Regions from separate parts of the Rhizobium azibense genome, predicted to be linked through region 2. Evidence: riboswitches for the same ligand, from Rfam matches in the RefSeq annotation. Region 2 holds a riboswitch; each other region holds the start of a gene.
The links. Region 2 has a riboswitch for thiamine pyrophosphate ahead of thiC (phosphomethylpyrimidine synthase ThiC). Riboswitches for the same ligand answer to the same signal wherever they lie in the genome.
Positions count from the first base shown of each region.

Region 1 (3,271 bases), on a different contig from region 2:
CCGAAAGCGAGATCGCAAAACTCATCCCGGCTGACTGCCAGAAGATCGGCTCCTGCAGCAGCTTTATGAGATCGGCGTCCAACCCGGCGGCGATGATCGACACCAGCGGAAGGCCGAGGAAAAGCACGGCGATCAGCAAGAGCAGACCGTCGGCCAGTCTGGCGCGCGGGCTTTTGCCATCGAGCCGCTTGATGCTTCTGCCTTCGGTAAGGCCCTCATCTCCGATCCGCGGAATAAATGCCATCGCACCGAGGATCATCGCCGTCAGCGCGATCTGAAGGAGCGACAAGGCGATTGCGCGGCCGGGGTCGAAATCGAAACGGAGCGACTGGTAGATCGCGACCTCGATCGTGGTTGCTGCAGGGCCGCCACCGAGGATCAGCACCAACGTGAAGCTGGTGGCGCACAGCATGAAGATCAAGCCGGCTATCCCGGGAATGAGCTGGCGGATCGCCGGCCATTCGACAAACTGGAAGACCGAGCCGGACCGCATGCCGAGGCCGCTTGCCATCAGCCAGTATTCGGCGGGCACGCGTTCGAGACCTGCAAGCATCAGGCGACAGGCAAGCGGCAGGTTGAAGAAGATATGGGCGAGAAGGATGCCGGTCAGCCCATAGATGCTGACCGGTTCGTCGAGCCCGACCTTCATCAGCAGCGAGTTCAACATCCCCTGCCTGCCCCATATCCCGATCAAGCCGAGTGCTCCGATCAGTACCGGCAGCCCCATGGGAACCGCCATCAGACGGACGATCCACACCCGCCCGGCAAAATGCGGCTGGCGGGCGAGCGCGCGTGCGACCGGAATCGCAAAGGCGATGGAAAGTGCGGTCGAAAGCAGCGCCTGCAGCATCGTGAAGCGCAGCACACGCAGAATATAAGGATCGAGAACAATGCCGAGGATTGCCGCGCTGCCCCCGGAAAAAAACAACGAGACCGCTGCAAGGCCGACAAAGAGCGCGATGGCGGCGAGGCTGATTGCCCCGCCGGTCAATGCACGCCGTCGTTCGGCTGCGGTCTCGAGCATCAGTTCATGCTCATCGCCGCAAGCCACTCGTCGATCCAGGCCCTGCGGTTCCTGGCGACTTCGTCGGGGCTCATCAGGAAGGTCTTTGCCGGATTGACGAGCGCGCTGAAGGCATCCGGCAGCGGCGTGGACGTTGCGGAAACGGGCATCATCCAGTTGTTCGTTGGGATGGTATCCTGGAAGCCCGGCGTCACCATGAACTTCAGGAAGTCGCGGGCGAGATCCTTCTCGGGTGCATTCTTCAATAGGCCAGCGACCTCGATCTGGATATAATGGCCCTCCGAGAAAGCTGCGGCCTGGTAGCGATCGGTATTTTCAGTCACCATGTGATAGGCAGGGGATGTGGTGTAGGACAGCACCATCGGCGCCTCTCCCTTGGTGAACAGGCCATAGGCCTCCGACCACCCGGGCGTGACGGTCAGGATGCGGTTCTTGAGCTTGTTCCAGGCTTCCGCCGCCTTGTCGCCGTAAATCGATTTGACCCACAACAGCAGGCCGAGGCCCGGCGTCGAGGTTCGTGGATCCTCGATGACAATCTTTTGCGAAGGATCACCTTCGACCAGATCCTTCATGCTCTGAGGCGGGTGCTTGATCGTTTGCCTGTCGTAGATGATCGCGAAGTGACCGTAGTCGTATGGAACGAAGACCTCGTCCACGAAGCCGCCCGGCACCTTGAGCGCGCTGACATCGACGCCGCTTGCGTCGAAAAGGCCGGTCTCCTTGGCTTCTGTCACGAGGTTCGTGTCGATGCCGAGGACGACGTCAGCCCTGGTGGAAGCTCCCTCGAGCTTCAAGCGCGAAAGCAGCGCGACGCCGTCGGCAACACTGACGAAATTGACCGTGCAACCGCATGTCTTTTCGAAAGCGGCCTTGACTTTCGGGCCGGGTCCCCATTCGGACGTGAAGCTTTCATACGTGTATATGGTGAGTGTCTTTTGCGCGGCGTGCGCGGCAGACACGCCGAGCGTCGCGGCGAAAAACGCTGCGGTCAGCGAAGGGATAATCGATGTGCGGCCGGACATGGCGCGCCTCCTCCTTGGGTTACTTTTGAACGGGAAAAGGGCGTTGGCGAATGTCACGCGTCTAATCCCTCCGCCGGTGTTATCCGGATCAGGTTCCGCGGGTTGGCTTAATGCCTCTCAGCCGGTATCCTTGCGGACGTCCAGGCACCCCGTTAGAGCGTCGGCAGATGTATCGCCATGACGGCCTTATGACAAGGGCAAGCACGCTGACGGTAGACCCTTTCCCTTGGCCCCTGCTTTGCGCTATGGGCAATGCGATGAGCCAATCCACTTTCACGATCCTGCTCGGCGGCGAACTCAGCCTGACCGAGCGCCTGCGTTCTGCCGTTTCAGGCAGCCGCTTCATCGCCGCCGACGGCGGGATGCGGCATGCAGCAGCGCTGGGCGTCGTGCCTGAGCTTTGGGTCGGGGATTTCGACTCGACACCGCCGGATCTGGAGGGGGCATTTCCGCACGTCCCGAAACAGCCCTACCCGGCCGCCAAGGCCGCAACGGATGGTGAAATCGCCGTGTCGGAGGCGATTGCCCGTGGCGCACGGCGACTTGTCCTTGCCGGTGCGCTCGGCGGAGAGCGCTCGGACCACGCGTTGCAGCACCTGCTTTACGCCGTCAGCCTTGCCGAACAGGGCTTCGACATTCTGTTGACCTCCGGAACGGAGGAGGCCGTGCCGCTTATCGCCGGTACGATCGAGCTCGATTTGCCGAGGAACAGCCTGTTTTCGGTATCCGGCTTCAGCGAGCTGCATGGTCTTTTCATCGAGAACGCCCGCTATCCGCTCATCGATTTTCATTTGCCCTTCGGCTCCTCGCGTACCATTTCCAACATTGCACAAGGCAAGGTCCGTTTCACGCTCGGCAGCGGCCGGGCGATCGTCCTTGCCCGCCCTGATGATTTTTCCGGAGTCTGATTTTTGGCCCCTCCCATCCTGAAACTCTACGATATCTTCCTACGCTTCGGCGGAACGCCTCTCTTGGCCGGCGCGAATCTGCAGGTCGAGCCGGGCGACAAGATCTGTCTGGTCGGCCGTAACGGCTCGGGCAAATCGACCCTTCTGAAGATTGCCGCAGGGATCGTTGAAGCACAATCAGGCGAGGTGTTCCGCCATCCATCCTCGACGGTGCGTTACTTGGAGCAGGCTCCGGATTTTGCCGGTTTCAATACGGTGCAGGCTTATGCCGAAGCCGGTTTGGGACCGGGTGATGACCCTTATCGCGTGACCTACCT
Region 1 covers NZ_SMBJ01000007.1:227,128-230,398, forward strand. Annotated here, with positions in the region: gene thiP (thiamine/thiamine pyrophosphate ABC transporter permease ThiP) at 1-1,024, opposite strand, end outside; gene thiB (thiamine ABC transporter substrate binding subunit) at 1,024-2,046, opposite strand; TPP riboswitch at 2,095-2,208, opposite strand; gene EV130_RS19140 (thiamine diphosphokinase) at 2,304-2,954, shown strand; gene EV130_RS19145 (ABC-F family ATP-binding cassette domain-containing protein) at 2,958-3,271, shown strand, end outside.
Region 1: linked by a shared signal. The riboswitch ahead of thiB (thiamine ABC transporter substrate binding subunit) and the one ahead of thiC (phosphomethylpyrimidine synthase ThiC) in region 2 are both predicted to bind thiamine pyrophosphate.

Region 2 (3,271 bases):
GCAGACGGCGAGCTGCTTGTCCATGTTTTCCTTGATCTTGTGCATCGGAACATGACCTGGTCCTTCAATCATCACCTGGCAGTCCTTCGCCCAAGCAATCTTCGTCAATTCGCCAAGGGTTTCGAGCTCGGCGAACTGCGCTGCGTCATTGGCATCGGCAATCGAGCCCGGTCGCAGGCCGTCGCCGAGCGAGAAGGACACGTCATAGGCGCGGCAGATATCGCAGATCTCCTCGAAATGCTCGTAAAGAAAGCTCTCACGGTGGTGATGCAGACACCACTTCGCCATGATGGAGCCGCCGCGCGAGACGATTCCGGTGACTCGGTTGACAGTCAGCGGGATATAGTGGAGCCGCACGCCGGCATGAATGGTAAAATAGTCGACACCCTGTTCCGCCTGTTCGATCAGCGTGTCACGATAAACCTCCCATGTCAGGTTCTCGGCGATGCCTTCGACCTTCTCCAGCGCCTGGTAGAGCGGCACGGTGCCGATCGGCAGTGGCGAATTGCGGATAATCCATTCGCGGATATTGTGTATGTTGCGGCCGGTCGAAAGGTCCATGACCGCATCGGCACCCCACCGCGCCGCCCAAACCATCTTTTCGACCTCTTCGGCCATCGACGAGGTCACGGCGGAATTGCCGATATTGGCGTTGATCTTCACCAGGAAGTTGCGGCCGATGATCATCGGTTCGGCCTCTGGATGATTGATGTTGGCGGGGATGATCGCGCGGCCTGCGGCAACTTCCTGCCGGACGAAGTCAGGTGTGACATAGTCGGGGATGTTGGCACCAAAGCTTTCGCCGTCGCGAACCACCGCCTCGCATTGAGCCGTCCGGCCGAGATTTTCGCGGATGGCGATGAATTCCATTTCCGGAGTGATGATGCCGGCACGCGCATAGGCAAGCTGGGTGACAGCCTTGCCGTTCTTTGCCCGCAGCGGCTGGCGCTGGCCTGGAAATTCGGGCGTCAGCCGTTCACCGCTGGCAAAACCATTGTCTTCCGGGCGAACGTGGCGACCCTGATAGGCCTCGACGTCGCCGCGGGCGAGCACCCAGTCACGCCGAAGTTGAGGCAAGCCCCCTTCGATGCGAATATCGGCTCCTTCGACCGTATAGGGGCCAGACGAATCGTAGACCCTGACTGGCGGCTCGCCTGCGGTCGGATGAACGCTGATCTCGCGCATAGGCACGCGAATGTCGGGATGGATATCTCCCGCAATGCAGACTTTGCGAGATGCCGGCAGCGGACCGGTGGTAACGGTGGGGGTGATGGTCTTTGCGGCGATATTCATGGTTTGAGGCTCCAAGTTGTGATTGGAGACCCAGTCCTTAGCCGGAATGATGGAAAGACGCCGGCATGGATTCCACGCGTGAATTCCAAGCCTTTCGAGCGCTCGCACCGTCCCTACGCCAGTATGAACTGGATCAGGTTCAACGGGTCACTGCGCGCGACAGCAGTATCTCAGCCCCTTGCCGGGACCCCCCTGGTGAATGTTCAAAGGTTAGGGGCGCGTGTCGCCGGTGTCAAGCGAGTGGCTCACGTCACTTCCTTCAACAGGCAGATGGGATGCCTACAAGGGAAAGATTAAGACACGTCTGCCTTTGGAGATGCAACCCTTCCCGTCAGCGTGCCAACCAGCCGCCGTCGACCGGCAGCACGGTGCCATGGACGTAGTCGGACGCGGACGAGGCGAGAAACACCGCCGCACCGCCGAGTTCGGCGGGCACTCCCCACCGTCCTGCCGGGATGCGCGCGAGAATGGCGGCACTGCGGTCCGGATCTTCTCGGAGCGAAGTCGTATTGTTGGTGACAAAATAGCCAGGCGCGATGGCGTTGACGTTGACGCCTTTGCCTGCCCATTCGCAGGCAAGCAGCCTCGTGACGCCGGCAAGGCCGCTCTTCGACGCCGTATAGGACGGAATGCGGATGCCGCCTTGGAAGGACAGCAGCGAGGCGATGTTGATAATCTTGCCCCTGCCCGTTTCGATCATGTGGCGGCCAGCGGCCTGAGACAGGAAGAAGGCCGTCTTGAGATTGGTGTCGATAACGGCGTCCCAGTCTTCCTCGGTGAAGTCGATCGCATCGGCGCGGCGAATGATACCGGCATTGTTGACGAGGATGTCGAGTGCACCGAAGGCCGAGAGCGTTTCGGCAACGATACGCTTTACCGGCGCGATCGTGCCAAGATCGGCCTTGATGGCATGGAAGCGCGCGCCCTCCTCCGTGACCATCGCCTCGGTTTCATCCATGGACGAGCGGCCGACAGCGACAATCGAGGCACCTGCTTGGGCAAGTGCCATCGCAATGGCCTGCCCTATGCCAGTATTGGCGCCGGTGACAATGGCCACGCGGCCGGAAAGATCAAACTGGTTTGCCATTGGACTTACCTTAAATCTGCGATCGCGATCTGATCCATGTCGGTGAAGCTCTTGTTGTCACCGGCCATCGCCCAGATGAAGCTGTAATTCTTGGTGCCGGCGCCCGAATGGATCGACCACGGAGGCGAGATGATCGCCTGCTCGTTTGCAATCAGCATGTGCCGCGATTCCTGCGGTTCGCCCATGAAATGGAAGATGCGCTGATCGGCATCGAGATCGAAGTACAGATAGGCTTCCATGCGCCGGTCATGGATGTGACTGGGCATGGTGTTCCAGATGCTGCCCGGCTCCAGCATCGTCAGGCCCATGGTGAGCTGGCAGGACTGGCAGACTTCGGGATGGATGAATTGGAAGATTGATCGTTTGTTGGCAGTTGCCGCTTCGCCAAACGTTAGATGCCGAGCCTGCTCGCGCGTCAAGAGCACCGCGGGATGCGGTCGATGTGCCGGCGTCGAAACGAGGTAGAACTTGGCGGGATTACCGGCATCAGTACTTTCGAAGCGGATGTCCACCGCACCCTTGCCGACATATAGGCAATCGTATTTCGAGAGCTCGTACGCCTTGCCGTCAATCAGGACGCGGCCCGCTCCCCCAATGTTCAGCGCACCGAGCTCGCGTTCGGCAAGAAAGGTCTCCTGGCCGATGGCCTTTGGCGCCGTCAACGTGAGGGCGGCGCCGAGCGGCATTGCGCCACCGATCACCATACGGTCGTAATGCGAATAGGTAAGCCGGATTTCGCCGCCTTCGAAGACATGGTCGACAAGAAAGTGGCGTCGCAGTGTGTCGGTGTCGTAGGCGCGAACGGCCTCGGGATGGGAAGCGTGCCTTACGTCGACTTTCATTGAAACAAACCTTTTTTTTCAGTTGATAACATAGGTTTTCTCGCGTCCT
Region 2 covers NZ_SMBJ01000006.1:152,284-155,554, forward strand. Annotated here, with positions in the region: gene thiC (phosphomethylpyrimidine synthase ThiC) at 1-1,293, opposite strand, end outside; TPP riboswitch at 1,386-1,497, opposite strand; gene kduD (2-dehydro-3-deoxy-D-gluconate 5-dehydrogenase KduD) at 1,625-2,380, opposite strand; gene kduI (5-dehydro-4-deoxy-D-glucuronate isomerase) at 2,386-3,222, opposite strand; gene EV130_RS16490 (GntR family transcriptional regulator) at 3,219-3,271, opposite strand, start outside.

Region 3 (3,271 bases), on a different contig from region 2:
GGCTGGCAGAAGTTCCGCTATGTGACGCTGCCGCTGCTTGGATCCACGCTGCGCCTTTCCATCTTCTTTGCGGTTATCGGCTCGCTGCAGCTCTTCGACATGATCATGCCGCTGACAGGCGGCGGACCGTCGAATTCGACGCAGACGATGGTGACCTTTCTTTACACCTACGGCGTCATGCGCATGCAGGTCGGTCTCGGCAGCGCCGTCGGCGTTGTTCTCTTCATCATCTGCATGACACTCGCCTTCGGCTACAAAAGGATTTTCATGCGCAATGATTGATACCGGCTCCACCATTCGCATGCCGCTGCGAACGCGCGTTTATCTCTACGTGTCGCTGACGCTGATCGCGGCGCTGGTTCTCATACCGTTGCTGACGACGGCGCTCGGCGGTTTCAAGACGCTGGGCGACCTGCGCACCAATCCCTTTGGGCTGCCTGCAGAGTGGCAATGGTCGAACTATACCGACATCCTCTTCGGAGACCGATACTGGCTGCAGATCTTCAATTCGCTGGTCATTGCAGCGCTCACGGTCTCTCTGACGCTGATCGTCTCATCGATGGCCGCCTTCGCCTTTGCGCATGTCCGCTTCTTCGGATCGTCATTTCTGCTGAACTATTTCCTGCTCGGCCTGATGTTTCCTGCAGCAACGGCGATCCTGCCGCTCTTCATCCGCATCCGCGATCTGGGCCTACTCGATACCTATTGGGGTGTGGTGCTGCCGCAGGTGGCATTCGGCCTCGGAATGAGCATCCTGCTTTTCAGGAACTATTTCCGCAACCTTCCGGAGGAATTGTTCCAGGCGGCCTTTGTCGACGGTTGCGGCTATCTGCGCTTTTTCTGGTACATCTCGCTACCGCTGGCGCGGCCGATCGTTGCAACCGTCAGCATCATCTCCTTCGTTGGCAGCTGGAACAGCTATATCCTGCCGCTGATCATGCTGAATTCGGAGCCGAAATATCCGTGGCCGCTCGGCATCATGGTCTATCGTGGCGAGTATGGCACCGAATGGCAGCTGGTGCTCGCCTTCATCACGCTTACCATCCTGCCGACGGTAATCGTGTTCTTCATTGCCCAAAAGCATATCATTGCCGGTCTGACGGCCGGCGCCGTGAAGACCTGAGCAGCCTGTGCATCATCCTGCCCAGAGCTCATGAAAATGCTGAACCGGACCCTGGCCCGAACCGACGCTGAGCATGCCGGCTCCGGCAACGGCTGCAGCCAGGTAATCCTTGGCTGTGGCGACCGCTGCCTCGAGCGATCTGCCCTTTGCGAGCTCTGCTGCAAGCGCGCTCGAAAGCGTGCAGCCGGTGCCGTGCGTGTTCTTCGTCGGAACGCGTGGAGCTTCGAACCAGGTAATCTTGCTTTCGCTTATCAGAACGTCGGGGCTTTCCATCCCGCCAAGATGACCGCCCTTTACGAGAACGGCAGAGGGACCAAGCGCGTGCAGCTTTTCCGCTTGCCACTCCATGGCATCTCGGGTGCCTGCTACCTGCTCTGCGAGCAGGGCGGCGGCTTCTGGCAGATTGGGGGTCAGAAGCGTTGCGAGCGGCAGAAGCCGGGTCTTGAGAAAGCCGATGGCTTCAACATCAAGAAGTGCCGCACCGCCTTTGGCAATCATCACCGGATCGAGCACGATCGGGATCCCGCGGTGCGGCAAAAGCGCTTTGGCGACAGCTTCGGCAATCGGCGCATTGGCGATCATGCCGATCTTCACCGCATCGACGCGGATATCGGCGAAAACCATGCCGATTTGCTCGGCGACGAACTCCGCTGGAACTGCATGCACGCTGGAAACGCCATGGGTATTTTGTGCCGTCAAGGCCGTCAAAACGGCCATGCCGTAGGTGCCGCGCGCCGAAAATGTCTTCAAATCGGCCTGGACGCCGGCACCGCCCGAAGGGTCAGAGCCGGCAATGGAAAGAACGTTGTAGATCATGCGCGTGCCTTTCGGATTGCCTCAGTCAAGCTTGCACCAGCCTGCCGCGGATCCGCGTGCCACAGATGACAGATACGAGGACAAGCCACTTGACCCTGTCGCAAGCACCCGAAGCGGCGGCGATCGCGGTATTGACCATGCTGGCGCCGCGCAAAGGCTCGGGGGGAGGGATAAGGGGATAGATTGAAACGCCTCATATCGATGTTACTCTCGCAATCCGCGAGTGTGTCCCATCGAGCTGCATCGCGACAATCGATGGTGATGCAATGGACAAGTGGCGGCGTCGCGCGCATGGCCGCAAAGAGTTGCCTGGGTGAATTTCGTATCGGCATTTGCCCCTTTCGGGCGGGGCAAAGACGCGGGGAGCCTTACTGAACAAGCGAAGGCTCCGAGCGACTCCCTCCGCCAGCATTATCCGGTTCAGGTTCGAAGGGTACTTCTCAGCCCGTCTTTCAACGAACGCCCCTGTCTCTCATCGCGGTCTTCATTGCAGACAAATCTCTGTCTGTCACCCCTAAAAACGGCATGGCCCGTATTGCTTGAAGCCAGGGCCCGTGCCAACGTCTTCGCTTGTGGAGCCCGATTTGGCGAAGTCGCGAATAAAGACGTCCTCACCATTCTGTGGTCGAGCTATGGCCGCTTGCTTTTCCAAGCGGCGGAGTTTGCAAGCCCGCAACGACGGCGCTGACGAGAACGAGAGGGCGCTCAATGCGTCGATATTTGTTGAAACGCTTCGACGCGTTCGGCCGGAATGCATACCCACTCGGGGCGGCTGCGATCATGTATGGCGTAGTCGTTTTCGCGAAATATTCTGGCTACCTCGTCAAAGTCCTCGGTAACTTCCACCACTATGAGAGGCCTTACATTTGCCAGACAGTGTGAACTACCGAGAAGCACACGGTGTTCAGCTCCCTCCACATCTATCTTCAGCAGCGCCGGACGAAGGCCCGTCTCTTCCAAGTATGTGTCAAGCTGCATCATCTCGACCGTAATGGATTCCATGAGCGCATCGCTGAACGCATTCTCGCGGTTTTGTTCAAAGTTTTTATAGTTTCTGTCCAACGAATTGTTCTGTCCCGACAGCCCTTCTATCCAAAACTCCACGGGGCCATCGAGATCTCCACACGCAGCCTCAACGATTTTAATGTTCGCAAAGCGCTCTGTGTTGGTTCGAAGATACGGCAAATTGTTGGGCCCAGGTTCGAAAACGACAACAGTACCGTCATCGCCAACAATCTTTGCTAAATGCACCGACAGATAACCAATGTGACCGCCGAGCTCGACAACGGTATCTCCCGGCCTTGCAAGCTCGGCGAGCGTCTTCATGATATG
Region 3 covers NZ_SMBJ01000002.1:110,452-113,722, reverse strand. Annotated here, with positions in the region: gene EV130_RS04680 (carbohydrate ABC transporter permease) at 1-282, shown strand, start outside; gene EV130_RS04675 (carbohydrate ABC transporter permease) at 275-1,123, shown strand; gene thiD (bifunctional hydroxymethylpyrimidine kinase/phosphomethylpyrimidine kinase) at 1,136-1,939, opposite strand; TPP riboswitch at 2,320-2,416, opposite strand; gene EV130_RS04665 (FkbM family methyltransferase) at 2,645-3,271, opposite strand, start outside.
Region 3: linked by a shared signal. The riboswitch ahead of thiD (bifunctional hydroxymethylpyrimidine kinase/phosphomethylpyrimidine kinase) and the one ahead of thiC (phosphomethylpyrimidine synthase ThiC) in region 2 are both predicted to bind thiamine pyrophosphate.